Regions from separate parts of the Kitasatospora sp. NPDC058162 genome, predicted to be linked through region 3. Evidence: riboswitches for the same ligand, from Rfam matches in the RefSeq annotation. Region 3 holds a riboswitch; each other region holds the start of a gene.

Region 1 (5,609 bases), on a different contig from region 3:
TCCGGGAGGATCTGCTCGGGGGCCAGGTAGGAGACCGTGCCCATGACCGTGCCGCCGGTGGCGGTGCTGGTCGAGGTGGGCGCGCCGTCGGCGCTGCCGAGCACCCGGACCAGGCCGAAGTCGGCGACCTTGACCAGGCCGCTCTCGGTGATCAGCACGTTCTCCGGCTTGACGTCCCGGTGCACCAGCCCGGCCCGGTGGGCGGCGCCGAGGGCGGCGAGCACCGGCTCCAGCACGTCCAGCGCGGCCCGGACGGACAGCGCGCCGCGGTCGCGCAGCAGGTCGCGCAGGGTGCGGCCGGGCACGTACTCCATGGCGAGGAAAACGTTTCCGCCGTCCGCGCCCTGGTCGAAGACGTTGACCACGTTGGGGTGGGAGAGCTTGGCGACCGCCTTGGCCTCGCGGATGAAGCGGGCGGTGAAGCCCTCGTCCCCGGCCAGCTGGGGGTGCATCACCTTGAGGGCGACCACCCGGTCCAGCCGGGTGTCGGTGCCCCGGTAGACGGTGGACATCCCGCCGGTCGCGATGCGCCGCTCGACCCGGTACCGGTTGTCGAGCACGGTACCGATCAGGGGGTCGTGCAATGCCATGTCCACCCGGGGGAGTCTAGTGGGGCGGGCGGAGGCCGGTCCCGGCGGACACCGCCTCCGGGACCGGCTTGTGACATGCGGGACGGGCCCGCGGCGGTTCAGAACGCCGGCCGCTCCCGGGTGTCCAGGTCGGCCCGGCCGGCCATCGCCGAGGAGGCCTCGGCGTGGAAGCGGCGCGGGATGCGGCCGGCCCGGTGGGCGAGCCGGCCCGCCTCGGCGGCGTGCCGCATCGCCTCGGCCATCAGCACCGGGTCCTGAGCCCGGGTCACCGCGGAGGCGAGCATCACCGCGGCGCAGCCCAGCTCCATCGCCAGCGCGACGTCGGAGGCGGTGCCGGCGCCGGCGTCCAGGATCACCGGGACGCCGGCGCCCTCCACGATCAGCTGGAAGTTGTGCGGGTTGCGGATGCCCAGCCCGGAGCCGATCGGCGAGCCCAGCGGCATGATCGCCGCGCAGCCGACGTCCTCCAGCTTGCGGGCCAGCACCGGGTCGTCGTTGGTGTACGGGAGCACCGTGAAGCCGTCGTCGACCAGCGTCTCGGCGGCGTCCAGCAGCTCGATCGGGTCCGGCAGCAGGGTGCGCTCGTCGGCGATCACCTCCAGCTTCACCCAGTCGGTGCCGAGCGCCTCGCGGGCCAGCCGGGCGGTCAGCACGGCCTCGCCGGCGGTGAAGCAGCCGGCCGTGTTGGGCAGCACCCGGATGCCGTTGCGGGTCAGCACGTCCAGGACGGAGCCCTGGGTGCCCGCGTCGACCCGGCGCATGGCCACGGTGGTCAGCTCGGTGCCGGAGGCGAGCAGGGCGCGCTCCAGGACCTCCAGGCTCGGCGCACCGCCGGTGCCCATGATGAGCCGGGAGGAGAAGGTCGTCCCGGCGATGGTCAGCAGGTCGTCGGCCATGGTTCAGCCTCCCTGGACGGCGGTCAGGATCTCGATCCGGTCGCCGCTGTCCAGCGTCGTCCCGGGCCACGAACTGCGCGGCACCACGGCCTCGTTGAGGGCGGCGGCGACACCGGTGTTGGCGGCGCTGACGGTGGCCACCAGTTCGGCGAGGGTGGTGGTGGCGGGCACCCGGCGGGGCTCGCCGTTGACGGTCAGGTCGATCTCGGTCAGGGCGATCTCGGTCATGCGGAGGCCTTCGCGACGGGGGATGCGGGGGAGAACCGGGTGGGCGCGAACGGCCTTGCCGGCTGGGGGACTTCGCCGGTCGCCAGGTAGTCGGCGAGCAGGTCGGCGGTCACCGGGGTGAGCAGGACGCCGTTGCGGTAGTGGCCGGTGGCGGCGACCAGTCCGGGCAGGTCGGTCGGGCCCAGCAGCGGGGCGTTGTCCGGCGAGCCGGGGCGCAGCCCGGCGGAGGTCTCGACGAGCGGGAGTTCGGTGATCCCCGGGACCAACTCGTGGGCGTCACGCAGGAGTTCGTACACCCCGCCGGCGGTGACGGTGGTGTCGTAGCCCTGCTCCTCGGTGGTCGCGCCGATCACCAGCTCGCCGTTCTCCCGCGGCACCAGGTACAGGTGCCGGCCGCGCACCACCGCGCGGACGTTGCGGGACAGGAACGGCCGGTAGGCCTCCGGGATCCGCAGCCGGACGATCTGCCCCTTCACCGGGCGCACCGCGGGCAGCACCCCCTCGGGCAGGCCGGGCAGCCGGTGGCTGTGCGGGCCGGCGGCGAGGACCACCTGCTCGGCGGCCACGGACTCCCCGTCGTCCAGCCGGGCGCCGACCGCGCGGCCGCCGTCGACCAGCAGCTCGACGGCCTCGGCCCGGTGCAGCCGGACGCCGGCCCGCTCGCAGGCGGCGACCAGGGCGGTGAGCAGCCGGCGCGGATCGACCTGGTGGTCGTCCGCGGCGTGCAGGCCGCCGCGCACCCCGGGGGCGAGCATCGGCTCCAGCCGGCGGGCCTCCCGGCCGGTCAGCCAGCTGGAGTCCAGGCCCAGCCGCTGGTGGAAGGCGTACAGTTCGCGCAGTTCCGCGCGGTCGTCGGAGTCCAGCGCGACGGCGATGGTGCCGCACCGGCGGTAGCCGGTGTCCAGGCCGCCGCTGGCCTCGGTGAGCTCGGCGGCGAAGCCCTCGTACCGCCGGTTGGAGGCCATCCCCAGGTGCAGCAGCGGCTCCTCGCCGTACTGCAGCTCGGTGACCGGGGCGAGCATCCCGGCGGCGACGCCGGCCGCCCCCCGGCCGTGGCCGGGGTCGACCACGATCACGTTCCGCAGCCCGCGCTGCGCGGCGCGCCAGGCGACGGCGAGGCCGATGACGCCCCCGCCGATCACCAGCACGTCGGCGCGGCTGCCCGATGGCATGCGTGACAAAGCTGCTCTTCTCCCTTCGCCGGTATGACCCGGATCAGGTTCGGACGGTCGCAGGCCGTGTCAGCCCGCCTCTCAGCCCGGTCCGCCGGGCTCCCGTGTGGTGCCACCACCTTAGACCGACCGGCACATGGTGGGCGGCGTCACGCCGCCCGGGCTGTCGCCTGGACTGCGTTGTCGTCGGTCGTCGCAGCTCCGCTGCTACTCCCTCCTCCGCCTTGCCAGACTCGGCCCGGACGCCGCTCCTTCCTCCACCCACCATGTGCCGGTCGGTCTTAACGCCGGGGGTCAGCCTGGCCGAAGGGCCGTGTGAGGGGTGAGACGGGCGCGGGGGCACCGGCGGCGCTGGGTACAGTGACGGGCGTGGCAGAGCTGAGCGGAACGGACCGGGTGGTCGTCGTCGTCGGAGCCGGGCTGGCCGGGGCGCAGTGCGCCCTGAGGCTGCGGCAGGGCGGCTGGCGGGGGCGGATCGTCCTGGTCGGCGAGGAGCGGCACGCGCCGTACGACCGGCCGCCGCTCTCCAAGGACGTGCTGCTCGGCAAGGCCGACGCCACCACCCTGGACATCGACTACGGGCAGCTCGGCATCGAGCTGCTCACCGGCCGCCGCGCCACCGGCCTGACCCCGGGCGTGCTGCACACCGACGGCGGCGACCTGCCGTACGACTCCCTGGTGATCGCCACCGGCGCCACCCCGCGCGCCCTGCCCGGGGCCGAGCGCGCGCACCTGCTGCACACCCTGGACGACGCCCTGGCGCTGCGCGCCCTGCTGCGCCCCGGGCTGCGGCTGGTGCTGGTCGGCGCGGGCTGGATCGGGGCCGAGGTGTCCACCGCCGCGCGCCAGGCCGGCTGCGCGGTGACCGTGGTCGAGGCCGGTCCGGCGCCGGTGCCGGGCGCGCTGCCGACCGAGGTCGGCTCGGCGATGGCCGCCTGGTACGCCGAGGCCGGGGTCGAGCTGCGCTGCGGGGTCGGCGTGGCCGCCGTCGAGCCGGGGGCGGTGCTGCTGGCCGACGGCTCCCACCTGCCGGCCGACGAGGTGGTGGTCGGCATCGGAGCCGGGCCCGCGACCGGCTGGCTGGCCGGTTCGGGCGTCGAGCTGGACGCCGCCGGCGCGGTCGTGGTGGACGGGCGGCTGCGCACCGGTCTGCCCGGGGTGTTCGCGGCCGGGGACTGCGTCAGCTACCCGTCGGCCCGCTCCGGCGCCCGGCTGGCCGTGCAGCACTGGGACCACGCGCTGCAGTCCGGCGGGGCGGCGGCCGACGCCGTGCTCGGGGCGGACGCGCCGTACGACCCGGTGCCGTACTTCTGGTCCGAGCAGTTCGGGCGGATGGTCCAGTACGCCGGTCGGCACGCCGAGGGCGACGAACTGCTGTGGCGCGGCAGCCCGCGGGACGCCGCCTGGTCGGTGCTCTGGCTGCGCGACGGGGCGCCGAGCGCCCTGCTGACCGTGGACCGGCCGCGCGACCTCACCCAGGGCCGGAAGCTGATCGAACGCGGTGCGGTGCTCGACCGGGCGCTCGCCGCGGACCCCTCGGTGCCGCTCAAGGGAGCCGTCGCGGGGTAGTGCCTGGTGCGCGGCGGGCCGCGGAGGTGGCAGTCTGGTGACGTGAGTGAGATCGAAAGCAAGATTGAAGCCCTGGTCACCGACTGGATGTACCTGCCCGACATCTCGGAGCAGTGGGGGGTCCGGGTCACCGAAGTGCGTGACCTGGTCAAGAGCGGCGGCCTGGTCGCCGTCCGGCGCGGCCCGAACAAGTCGCTGCAGGTCCCGGCGGCGTTCATCGACGGTCCGGGCCTGGTCAAGCACCTGTCCGGCACCCTGACCGTCCTGCGGGACTGCGGGTACAACGACGCGGAGATCCTGGAGTGGCTCTTCACCGAGGACCCGTCGCTGCCCGGCAGCCCGATCCAGGCGCTCCGGGAGAACCGTGGTACCGAGGTCAAGCGCCGCGCCCAGGCGATGCTGATCTGATGGCGGCGGACACGCTGCGTGCCCGGCTGGCCGACGCCCGGCTCTACCTGTGCACCGACGCCCGGCGCGAGCAGGGCGACCTGGCCGAGTTCCTGGACGCGGCCCTGGCCGGCGGGGTGGACATCGTCCAGCTCCGCGACAAGGGCCTGGAGGCCAAGCAGGAGCTGGCGGCCCTGGAGGTCTTCGCCGACGCCTGCCGCCGGCACGGCAAGCTGCTGGCCGTCAACGACCGCGCCGACGTCGCCCACGCGGCCCGGCCGGACGTGCTGCACCTCGGCCAGGACGACCTGCCGGTGCCGGCCGCCCGGGCGATCCTCGGCGAGGACGTGCTGATCGGACGCTCCTGCCACGCCGAGTCCGAGGTGGACGCGGCGGTCGCCGAGCCCGGCGTGGACTACTTCTGCACCGGCCCGGTCTGGCCGACCCCGACCAAGCCGGGCCGCCACGCGCCGGGCCTCGAACTGGTCTCGTACGCGGCGAAGCAGGCCACCGACCGGCCGTGGTTCGCGATCGGCGGGATCGACCTCGGCAACCTGGACGAGGTGCTGGCCGCCGGCGCCCGCCGGATCGTCGTGGTCCGGGCCATCACCGCGGCGGACGATCCGCGGGCCGCCGCCGCCGAGCTCGCCCGCCGGGTGCGCGCTTAGGCTTCGAGGGCCGTCGCCGTCGCTCAGTACTTGCGGACGGTGGCGGCCTCGGCCAGCGCCAGCAGCACCGTACGGGCCCGCTCGTCGGCGAGCGGCGCG
Region 2 (5,609 bases), 220 kb from region 3:
GGGGGAAGCTCCCATCGGACGAGTTGGTGTTGAATGCCCCTGGTCCTGGAGGTGGACGGGGCGGAGCCGACGGGCGGGGGCCCGGCGGCCGCGGCGGTGGTGACGGACGAAGGAGGACGGCAGCGGTGAAGGTGTTCCGGCTGGACGAACTGGACGCCGAGCGGGCGGCCAACGACGGTGCGTACCTGCGGTTCCTGCGCGAACCGCGGATGTCCGCCGGGCTGTACGCGCTCGCCCCCGGCGACACCGACACCCAGACCGCGCACGACCAGGACGAGATCTACCAGGTGATCAGCGGCCGCGCCGAGTTGACGGTCGGCGCCGAGACCACGACCGTCGGGCGCGGCACCGTGGTGTACGTCCCGGCCGGCACCCCGCACCGGTTCCACCACATCACCGAGGAACTGCGGGTGCTGGTGGTGTTCTCCCCGCCGGAGGACTGAGGACCGGCCCCACGGTCGTTATGGTCGTTCGCATGACCCGTAGCCTCACCGACGAGCTCTGGGCGTCGATCGAGCCGATCTACGCCGAGATCCTCGCCCACCCCTTCATCGGCGGCCTCACCGACGGCACCCTGCCGCGCGAGGCCTTCCGCCACTTCGTCGTCCAGGACTCGCACTACCTGCGCGACTACGCCCGCGCCCTCGCCGTCTGCGCCGCCAAGGCCCCCGGCGAGGCGGACGTCCGGGCCTTCGCCGACGACGCGGTCGGCGCGCTGGCCGCCGAGCAGGGCATGCACGCCGAGTTCCTGACCGCCTTCGGCGGCACCGCCGCCGAGGCCGCCGCCGAACCGGTGCTGCCGACCACCCGCGCCTACACCAGCTACCTGCTGGCCACCGTCTACGGCGGCTCCTTCGCCGAGGCGCTCGGCGCGGTGCTGCCGTGCTACTGGATCTACGCCCGGGTCGGCGAGGCACTGCTCGCCCAGGGCTCCCCCGACCCGCTGTACGCCAAGTGGATCGCCACCTACGGCGACGAGGCCTTCCAGTCCGTGGTCCGCCGGGTGCTGGCGCTCACCGACCGGCTCGGCGAGGAGCTCTCGGCGGCCGAACGCCGCCGGGTGGTCGAGCACTTCGGGACCACCTCGCGCTACGAGTGGATGTTCTGGGACGCCGCCTGGCGCGGGGAGCGCTGGCCGGTCTGATCCGGCACCCCCCGCCGTTTCTCGGGGGTCCCCCCGGGGGGTCGGATCGGGGTGATCTAGGGGTTCTCTCCGGGCCGTTGGCCCTCGTTACGGCGCCCGCGCCACCGTACGATCGAAGCATCGAAAGCAAGCGGGATGCGGTTACCGGACGGCGGCCGACCCGAGGGGAGAAGAGGAACCGACATGGCTGAGCTCTGGAAGTCGCTGCCCTCCTGGGTGCGCAACATCGTCATCCCGGTGCTGGTCCTGGTGCTGGCCTGGAACATCATCGCCTTCGTGTTCGGCGTGGTCGGCGCCCTGCTGAGCATCGTGATCAAGCTGCTGGTGGTCGTCGGCATCGCCGCCGCCGTGGTGATCCTGGTCAAGAAGGCCGCCAAGGGCTGACCCCGCTCCGCGCGCCGCGCGGAGCACTCCCGGAGGCCCGGCACCCCGTCCGCGGGGGCCGGGCCTCGGCCTTTTCCCCGGTCGGTTCCCCGCCGGTTCCCCACCGGTTCCGTTCGGAGACCGTCTGGACCTGCGGCGATCGGCTCGCTACGGTGTTGGGCGTCATGTGCAGGCAACACCGCCTGCGACGCGGGAGCTCGGAGCACCGGGCTGAGAGGGCGCTGACCGGACCGTCGACGGACGGACCGACGGCTGCGTCGACCGCAGGAACCTGGACCGGGTAATGCCGGCGTAGGGAGTAGAGGTCAGATGACCACGTTCGACGCACAGCCGCAGTCTGCCCAGAGCGCCCCCAGCAGCGAGCGCACGGGCTACCCGACCCCGGCCTGGCGCAAGGCCTACCGCGACGGATCCCGCCCCGACCTGCGGGTCCCGTTCCGCGAGGTGCAGCTCACCAACGGCCGGACCGTCCCGCTGTACGACACCTCCGGCCCGTACACCGACCCGGCGTACGAGCCCGACGTGCGCCGCGGCCTGCCCGCCCTGCGCGACTCCTGGATCCGCCTGCGCGGCGACGTCGAGGAGTACGACGGCCGCGAGGCGCGCCCCGAGGACGACGGGATCAAGCACACCTCCCCGCGCGGCGGCAACCTGCGCAACCTGGACGCCGTCTTCCCCGGCCGCCCGCGCCGCCCGCTGCGCGGCCGCGGTGGCGCCGCCGTCACCCAACTCGCTTACGCCAAGCGGGGCGTGGTGACGCCGGAGATGGAGTTCGTGGCGCTGCGCGAAGGCCTGGAGCCGGAGTTCGTCCGGGACGAGGTGGCCCGCGGCCGCGCCGTCATCCCGGTCAACGTGAACCACCCCGAGGTGGAGCCGGCCATCATCGGCACCAACTTCCTGGTGAAGATCAACGCCAACATCGGCAACTCCGCCGTCACCTCCTCGATCGAGGAGGAGGTGGAGAAGATGACCTGGGCCACCCGCTGGGGCGCCGACACCGTCATGGACCTCTCCACCGGCCGCAACATCCACACCACCCGCGAGTGGATCCTGCGCAACTCCCCCGTGCCGATCGGCACCGTGCCGCTCTACCAGGCCCTGGAGAAGGTCGACGGCAAGGCCGAGGAGCTGAGCTGGGAGGTCTACCGGGACACCATCATCGAGCAGTGCGAGCAGGGCGTCGACTACATGACCGTCCACGCCGGCGTGCTGCTGCGGTACGTCCCGCTCACCGCGCGCCGCAAGACCGGCATCGTCTCGCGCGGCGGCTCGATCATGGCCGCCTGGTGCCTGGCGCACCACCAGGAGAACTTCCTCTACACCAACTTCGAGGAACTCTGCGACATCCTCGCCGCCTACGACGTCACCTTCTCGCTCGGTGACGGCCTGCGCCCCGGCTCCATCGCCGACGCCAACGACGAGGCCCAGTTCGCCGAACTGCAGACCCTCGGCGAGCTCGGCCGGATCGCCCGCGAGCGCGACGTCCAGGTGATGATCGAGGGCCCGGGCCACGTCCCGATGAACAAGATCAAGGAGAACATGGATCTCCAGAAGGAGATCTGCGACGAGGCGCCGTTCTACACCCTCGGCCCCCTCACCACCGACGTCGCCCCCGGCTACGACCACATCACCTCGGGCATCGGCGCCGCCATGATCGCCTGGTGGGGCACCGCGATGCTCTGCTACGTCACGCCCAAGGAGCACCTGGGCCTGCCCAACCGGGACGACGTCAAGACCGGCGTGATCACCTACAAGATCGCGGCCCACGCCGCCGACCTCGCCAAGGGCCACCCCGGCGCCCAGGCCTGGGACGACGCCCTCTCCGACGCCCGCTTCGAGTTCCGCTGGGAGGACCAGTTCAACCTGGCCCTCGACCCGGAGACCGCCCGCGAGTTCCACGACGAGACCCTCCCCGCCGAACCCGCCAAGACGGCCCACTTCTGCTCGATGTGCGGCCCGAAGTTCTGCTCGATGAAGATCAGCCAGAAGATCCGCGACGAGCACGGCGACGGCTCCACGGCCGTCTCCAGCGACTTCGACGCTGAGGCGCTGGCCGGCATGCAGGCCAAGTCCGAGGAGTTCGCCGCCCAGGGCAACCGGGTGTACCTCCCGCTGGCCGACTGACATCGCACCGACGCAGGCGCTGCTCCAGGGACGGTTCCTGGAGCAGCGCTTCGGGGTGGCGGGCTCCGGCCTCCGGGCTGGTGCCGGTCCGGCGGCAGGGCCGTTGCCGCGCGGAAATCCGCTCGGTGACGCGGGGCCGTGCCTGGGATGATCCGTGCCGTGAAGCCCTGGAATGCCTTGAGCCCGGCCGAGCAGACGCTGATGCGCTGTGGTCTGTGGCAGTCGTGTCTGGCCGGAACGGCCCAGCAGTACGGAATTGATCTCCGGTGGGCCGGGGCGAACGATGCTCCGCCGCTGCGCAGCTACACCCGGGACGAACAGCGCGCTCTGGTACCGCAGTTGGCTGCGGTTGCGCTGGACCTCGTCGAGCGCGGCCTGCTCACCGTCCGGACCCGGCAGGGGCTCGGTGCTGCCCCGACCGATCCCGTGGTGACCGGCCCGGCGCTCCGGGAGGTTCTCGCCGAGCCGGCCAACTGGCTCTGGAGCCCGAAGACGGCAGTGACGTTCGACCTGCACGCCACCGAGTCCGCACGCGAGTCGTGGCACGCGAGCGCGCTTCCGGCTCCGACCGGTGACGGTCTGCCCGCCTGGGACGAGCTCTCCCGCGAGCAACAGAGGGTGCTGATCTCTGCCGCCGAGTTCAGCGGCATGCTCACCGGGCCGTTCGGCATCTGGGAGGACCTGCCGACCGAGCTGACCGGCGTGGAGCTCTCCGAGTGGGTCGATCGCCAGCTCGCTCCCCTGCTCCCGTACGTGCGTGAGGGCTGGCTCGAGGTCCGCCACTTCCCCGTGGAGACGGGCGAGGCCTTCACGGTGATACCGCTCGAAGACCTCCGAACCGCCTTCGCGGACCGCTCCCTCCGCTGCGACGACGCCGAGGAGTGGGTGGGGCTCCGCTGTGTCTTCACGTACGAGGGCCTGGCTGTCTGGCGGAGTCCGGACGGGGGTGTGGCGGAATAGCGTGGGAGACAGCCGAGGACATTTCGTACACCGGCATCAGCGCCGACGTCGCCCTGGGTCGTGATGGGTCCCGCGTGGACCGGACGGGCGGCTCCTGATGATGCCGATTCCTCTCCCCAGCTCCGCCGCTCCAGGGCCGTGGACGGTGCCCGGTACTCCGCTGCTGCCGCGGCTGGAGCTCGAGCCGACGATGTCGCGGCAGGGCGTCTTCGACGGTGCCTGGTGGCCCCGCTCGGACCGGGTGCTGGCGGAACTGCCGGACCTGATCACCGCGCTCGGTGCCCACTTCGGGCGCATCGTCCGGGTCGGTCTGGACACCTCGGCGTGGAGCGGAGTGCCCCGGTCGGTCGCGGCGAACGGCCTGACGATCAAGATCAACTGGTTCACCGGCAGCGACGCGACGATCAGCGTCACCCGGGGCTTCCAGGACCACTTCCTGCTGCTGGTGGTGCCGCCCGGCACCGCCCCGGCGACGGCGGCTTCCGCGATGGCCGGCGCCTCGGCGACCGGGAACCACACCCCGGCCGCGGAGCTCCTGCTCGGCTGACGGCCGGCGAAGGATCTCCGCGAAGAATTTTCCCGGAGGGCGATGAGTTCTCGACGCGACTCCGGTCTACCCCTGTGCAAGCGACGATGTGATTGCTGAGGGGATACCGGGATGACCGAGATGACTGCGACGACCGAGATGACCGAGGGCCTGGGCGAGCTGACCCTCACCCGGGAGCTGCCGGGCACGCCGGCCGACGTGTTCCGGGCGTACGTCGAGCCGGAGCAGTTCGTCCGCTTCTGGGGCCCGGTGGGCACCCACGTGCCGCTGGACACGGTGACCATCGAGCCGGAGGTGGGCGGGCGCTACGACAGCACCATGGTCATCGAGGCCACCGGTGACCGGTACCCGCTGAAGGCGCGGATCACCGAGATCCGGCCCGACGAGTCCTTCACGATGGCGGTGGACGGCACCGCGATGCACTCCACGCTGACCTTCACCGACCTCGGT
Region 3 (5,609 bases):
GACCTCCAGGGTGAGCACGCCGTCGGCGTGCATCTGCCAGCGGACCAGCACGCCGCCGTCCGGCTCGGTCGCACCGTCCTCGGTCGCGCCGTCCTCGGACTCCCGGCCGCCCGGCGCCGGGTGCGTCCGGGAGGGGACGCCGACCAGCACCTGGTCCACCACCTCGGCCCGGGCACCGCGGCCCAGGGCGGGCAGCGGGCCGAGCGGACGGGCGTATCGACAGGCGTTGCTCAACAGTTCGGAAAGGATCAGAACAGCATCATCGATGACCGGTTCCGGTATCTGCCGGTCACCCAGATCTCGACGCAGTCGGCGCCGTGCGACCCCGACACTCGCTGGGCCGTGCGGCACTGCCATGGTCGATGAAGTCGGCACTTCACGCGCCACCATCAACGCCACCCCCGGACCTCCTTCAGCGTATGCCGAGGGAGAGATGCCCCTTGGTAATGCGTCGGAAACGACCGTCGGAGGATCCTGCGAGCCCATTTCGAGCGATGCGACTCAGGGTCGACAAGAGGTCATTCCGTGCTCACCCTCCGTCGCCCGAACGCAAGAATTCCGGCAATAACGTGCGCGGAAGGTTTGACTGCCGACGACGGTGATCAGGTTCCCCGGGTACGGCCGGACCGCCGGCCCCGGCTCAGCGGCCGAGCTGGGCCAGGACCTCGGCGGGCTTGTTGGTGATGATCGCGGAGACCCCGAGCTCCAGGCAGAGCTCGACGTCGGCCGGCTCGTCCACCGTCCACACGTGCACCTCGTGGCCCAGCTCGCGCAGCCGGGGGACCAGCTGCGGCTTGGCCTTGATCAGCTCGATGCCCGGACCGGCGATCCGCGCCCCGCCCGGCAGCGGCTGCCCGGGGCGGAGCCGGCCGAGCAGCGGCAGCATCCGTTCGATCAGGAACACCCGCCCGTACTCGGGCGCGGCGGCGGTCACCCGGTTCAGCGCGATCGAGGAGAAGCTCATGATCCGGGCGGACGGGCGGTCGCCCTCCCGGGTGGCGCCGATCTTGTACCGCTCCAGGGTGCGCAGCAGCTCGGCCTCGACCCGGCCGCGGAAGCGCACCGGGTGCTTGGTCTCGATCGCCAGGTCCACCGGGCGGCCGCAGTCCACCACCAGCTCCAGCAGCCGGTCCAGCCGCAGCACGCCGCGCAGCTCGGGGTCGGTGCTGGGCCGGCCGGTCTTCCAGGCGCCAAAGTCGTACGCCTCCAGCTCGGCCAGGGTCATCGCGGAGACGGTGCCCCGGCCGTTCGAGACCCGGCCGATCCGGCGGTCGTGCACGCAGACCAGGTGGCCGTCGGCCGTCACCCGGACGTCGCACTCGACGGCGTCCGCGCCCTCGTCGAGCGCGCGCCGGTACGCCGCGAGGGTGTGCTCGGGCAGGGCGTGGGAGGAACCGCGGTGGGCGATCACCTGGACGGAGGGCGCGGTGCGCGCCGCCGCCGAGGGCAGGTCTGGGCTGGTCACGGCCCCAACGATAGGGGGCGGGGGTGAACCGGGGGCGAAGCCGGTGCCAACCTGCGGGGCCGGCTCCGCCTCCGGTCGCTCAGGCCCGGGCGGTGCGGCGGGTCAGCGGGGTGAGGGCCCAGGTGACCAGCGCCGGCACCAGGAAGGCGAACAGCGAGGCCGAGGTCCACTCCTGCGGGGTGAAGTGCAGGGCTTCCTGCGCCGAGGTCCAGAAGTTGACCCACCAGTCGGCCACCGCGGTCGGCGCGATGAACTGGTAGACGGCGAAGCCCAGCACCCACGGCAGCAGCATCAGCCAGCGGGACGGCGCCCGCTCGGAGAGGTCCCAGCCGTGCCGGCCGGCGCCGAAGAAGTAGTCCACCGCCAGCACCGCCAGCAGCGGCACGAAGACCGAGCCGATCAGGCCGAGGAAGTTGCTGTAGGTGTCGGTGAAGCGGTCGATCCGCAGCGCCAGCACGGTGGTCAGCACGCCGATCCCGCCGCTCAGCACCCGGCGGTCCACCCGCGGCAGCAGGTTCTGCAGCGACATCGCGGTCGAGTAGACGTTGGCGAAGGACTGGTCGGTCTCGCGCAGCACCAGCACCAGCAGGAACAGCCAGCCGGCCCAGACGCCGAGGAAGGAGTCGAAGATCCGGCTCGGGTCGCCGTCGGACTGCAGCAGCGCCATCAGGCCGAGCACGTAGCACCAGACCTGGGCGACGGTGTAGCCGGAGAAGCTGCCCCAGAAGGAGGAGCGCGGGGTGCGCGAGTGCCGGGTGTAGTCGGCGGCCATCGGGACGAAGGAGATCGACACCGCGATCATCGCGTCGGTGGCGCCCAGGAAGCCGTGCCAGTTGCCTGCGCCCGGGTCCGGCACGCCCTGCCGGCCCAGCTGGACGGTGAAGTACACCATCGCGACCCCGACCGCCGCGGCGACGAAGCGGCGCAGCACGGCGATCGAGCCCAGCGGCCAGATCGTCAGGACGGTGGTCAGCGCGCCCGCGAGCAGCACGAACAGCCAGCGGTAGCCGCCGGTGTGGGCGACGGTCTGCGCGCCCGCCGCGATGGTCAGCAGCTCGAACACGCCCCAGCCGACGCACTGGACGATGTTCAGCACGGTCGGCAGGTAGGACAGCCGGGTGCCGAACAGGCCGCGCAGGTTGGCCATCGCCGGGGCGCCGGTGCGGGCGCCGATCAGCGCGGCCACGCCGAGCATCGCGGTGCCGACCGCGGTGCCGGCCACGATCGCCGTCACCGCGGCGGCCAGCGACAGCTCGCTGCCCTTGGCGCCGAGCACGGTCGCGGCGGTGGAGAAGCCGATCAGGCTGACGCCGAGGTTCATCCAGAGCGCGAAGTGGTCCCGGAAGCGCAGGGTGCGCGGCGGCTCGGTGTCGAGGACCAGCGGCGCCTCGACGCGGTGGTCGACCAGCGCGGTGGCCGCGGCCGAACCGGCGGGGTGGTCGGGGAAATCCTTGGACGCGGGCGCGCCCGAAGAAGAGGATGGCGAAGCAGGCGGCATGGCCGATACTCCCTACGCCGGCATTACCCGGACAGGTTCCGGCGGTCAGCGCCCCCTCGACGGTCCGCCGGTCACTGGCCTGGCGTACGGTCGACATGCGCACTCTCAGCCTGGTCGGTCCAAGCTCCCGCGTGTCAGTTTGGAGCGACAGGCTAACCGGCACGGGTACGAACGCCAAAGGCCACGGGGTGCGCGGTCCGCATCGCGGGACGCCGGGCGGGGGTGGGGAGCCCCGGTCGTCGGCGGCGGCTAAGGATTCTTATGAGTTATTCAGAGGGGTCCTTACGGCAATCGAATCGCCGGTGCGAAAAACTATGGTCCTTGGTTCTGTCAGCTATGGAGGTCGTCCGTGAGCACCGAGCGCGAGGTTGGGCCCACCGGGCCGCAGGGGGAGCAGCCCGCGGGGGCTCCGGAGGCGGCGGGTGCCGCGTCCGACGGCACCGCTCAGGGCGGCCACAAGCCGACCATGGCCTTCAGCCGGGTGCCCGAGCCCAAGGCTGAGCCCGTGGCTGAGCCCGCCGACGGGTCCGCGGCTCCGGCCGCCGCCCCGGTCGACGGCGCTCCGGCCGACAGCGGGCACCAGCCGACCATGGCGTTCAGCCGGGTCCCGGAGCCGGCCGTCGAGCCCGCCGTGGCCGAGCCCGCCGCCGTCGAGCCCGCTGTCGTCGAGCCCGCCGTGGCCGAGGCCGCCCCGGTCGAGGGCGGGCACAAGCCCACCGTCGCCTTCACCAAGGTCCCCGCGCCGGAGGCCCCGGCCGCCCCCGCCGTCGAGGAGCCGGCCGTCGACCCGGTCACCGGCTACATCGACGCCCCGCCGCCGGTGCTGCCGCCCGCGCCGCCCGCCGCGCCCGCGCCGGCTCCGGTCGAGGCTCCGGCCCCGGCCGCCGCGCACGCCCCCGCCCCGGCCGCGCCCGCGCTGCCGCCGGGCACCCCGGGCACCAACCCGTACGCGACCCCGACCCACGGCGTGCCCGCCGCCGGCGCCCACGAGGGCTACGGCGTCCCGGCCGCCAACGCGCAGGAGCCGTACGGCGCTCCGGCCGCAGAGCCGTACGGCGCGCCCGCCGCGCACGCCCACCACCCCTTCGGCGCCGGTCAGCCGCTCGGCGGCTGGGGCGCCGGCCACGACGCCGCCTCCGGCGGCGCGGGCTACCCCGGCGGCCCGGGCGGTCCGCTCGGCTACCCGGGCGAGTACCCCGGTGGTCCGGGCGGCCCCGGCGGCCCGCGCAAGAAGCGCGGCGGCCTGGTCGCCCTGCTCGCGGCCGTCGCGCTGGTCGCCGGCATCGCGGGCGGTGCGGTCGGCGTGGTCGCCACCGACCACAACAACAGCAGCAACTCGGCGGACGACCACCGCAGCACCACCGTCCAGGCCAGCAACACCCAGAAGAACGAGCCGATCCCCGGGTCGATCGCCGCCATCGCCAAGACCGCGCTGCCCAGCGTCGTCACCATCAAGGCGCAGAACAGCAGCGAGTCGGGCACCGGTACCGGCTTCGTCTTCGACACCGAGGGCCACATCCTCACCAACAACCACGTGGTCGCGCCGGCCCTCAACGGCGGCAAACTGACCGTCAAGTTCGCCGACGGCACGTCCTACGGCGCCTCCGTGCTGGGCAACGCCGCGGGCTACGACGTGGCCGTGGTCAAGATCGACAACCCGCCGAAGAGCAAGCTGGCACCGCTGCCGCTGGCCGACTCCGACAAGGTCAACGTCGGCGACACCACCATCGCGATCGGTGCGCCGTACGGCCTGGAGTCCACCGTCACCAGCGGCATCGTCAGCGCCAAGGACCGTCCGGTCGCCTCCGGCGACGAGACCGGCTCGCAGGCCTCGTACATGAACGCCCTGCAGACCGACGCCTCGATCAACCCCGGCAACTCCGGCGGCCCGCTGCTCGACTCCAGCGGCGCGGTGATGGGCATCAACTCGGCGATCCAGTCCAACGCCTCCGCCAACGGCCGGGCCGGCAGCATCGGCCTGGGCTTCGCCATCCCGATCAACCAGGCCCGGTGGGTCGCGGACACCCTGATCAAGACCGGCAAGCCGGTCTACGCCAAGCTCGACGTGCTGCGCAACGACGACTACAAGGGCGACGGCGCGCAGATCCAGACCCGCGACGTCCAGGGCCAGCCCGCCGTCACCCCCGGCGGCGCCGCCGACAAGGCCGGCCTCAAGCCGGGCGACGTGATCACCAAGCTCGGCGGCGCGCCGATCGAGAACGGCCCCGCCCTGGTCAGCCGGATCTGGACGCACAAGCCGGGCGAGACCGTCGACGTCGAATACACCCGCAACGGCCAGACCATGACCACCAAGGTCACGCTCGGCCAGCGGGACGGCGATCAGTGACCTCCGGGCGCGCGTAATCGTGTGCACCGAACCCCGCCGGACCCGTTAGGCTGACCTCCGCCTGGAGAGCTGCCCGAGCGGCCTAAGGGAACAGTCTTGAAAACTGTCGTGGCGTGACCCGTCACCGTGGGTTCGAATCCCACGCTCTCCGCTGGTAGGAGAAACCACCTGCTCAGGGCGGGTGCCGACATCGTTCGGCACCCGCCCTCGGTGTTTTCCGGGGCGGACCGGCGGGCGGGGGTTGACCCTGACACCGTGGGAGGCGGTGGAGTGGGGGCACCATGTTGAACATCGGAGAC

What was found. Region 3 has a riboswitch for thiamine pyrophosphate ahead of ACFVXG_RS10885 (purine-cytosine permease family protein). Riboswitches for the same ligand answer to the same signal wherever they lie in the genome.
Region 1: it holds a riboswitch for thiamine pyrophosphate, as region 3 does, so the genes downstream of both, thiO (glycine oxidase ThiO) here and ACFVXG_RS10885 (purine-cytosine permease family protein) in region 3, are expected to answer to the same signal.
Region 2: it holds a riboswitch for thiamine pyrophosphate, as region 3 does, so the genes downstream of both, thiC (phosphomethylpyrimidine synthase ThiC) here and ACFVXG_RS10885 (purine-cytosine permease family protein) in region 3, are expected to answer to the same signal.

Annotation. Positions count from the first base shown of each region.
Region 1 is NZ_JBHVUS010000035.1:8,477-14,085, reverse strand. Features, by position in the region: gene pknB (Stk1 family PASTA domain-containing Ser/Thr kinase) at 1-590, opposite strand, end outside; gene ACFVXG_RS37330 (thiazole synthase) at 689-1,486, opposite strand; gene thiS (sulfur carrier protein ThiS) at 1,490-1,714, opposite strand; gene thiO (glycine oxidase ThiO) at 1,711-2,886, opposite strand; TPP riboswitch at 2,890-3,002, opposite strand; gene ACFVXG_RS37315 (NAD(P)/FAD-dependent oxidoreductase) at 3,256-4,455, shown strand; gene ACFVXG_RS37310 (Rv2175c family DNA-binding protein) at 4,498-4,863, shown strand; gene thiE (thiamine phosphate synthase) at 4,863-5,510, shown strand; gene ACFVXG_RS37300 (polyprenyl synthetase family protein) at 5,534-5,609, opposite strand, start outside.
Region 2 is NZ_JBHVUS010000004.1:170,067-175,675, reverse strand. Features, by position in the region: gene ACFVXG_RS09935 (cupin domain-containing protein) at 126-443, shown strand; gene tenA (thiaminase II) at 476-1,144, shown strand; gene ACFVXG_RS09925 (DUF5326 family protein) at 1,328-1,528, shown strand; TPP riboswitch at 1,708-1,843, shown strand; gene thiC (phosphomethylpyrimidine synthase ThiC) at 1,838-3,652, shown strand; gene ACFVXG_RS09915 (hypothetical protein) at 3,800-4,612, shown strand; gene ACFVXG_RS09910 (DUF5994 family protein) at 4,758-5,159, shown strand; gene ACFVXG_RS09905 (SRPBCC domain-containing protein) at 5,271-5,609, shown strand, end outside.
Region 3 is NZ_JBHVUS010000004.1:386,947-392,555, forward strand. Features, by position in the region: gene ACFVXG_RS10875 (ATP-binding protein) at 1-399, opposite strand, end outside; gene ACFVXG_RS10880 (glycerophosphodiester phosphodiesterase family protein) at 641-1,465, opposite strand; gene ACFVXG_RS10885 (purine-cytosine permease family protein) at 1,545-2,963, opposite strand; TPP riboswitch at 2,956-3,104, opposite strand; gene ACFVXG_RS10890 (S1C family serine protease) at 3,313-5,310, shown strand; tRNA gene ACFVXG_RS10895 (tRNA-Ser) at 5,374-5,461, shown strand; gene ACFVXG_RS10900 (MerR family transcriptional regulator) at 5,592-5,609, shown strand, end outside.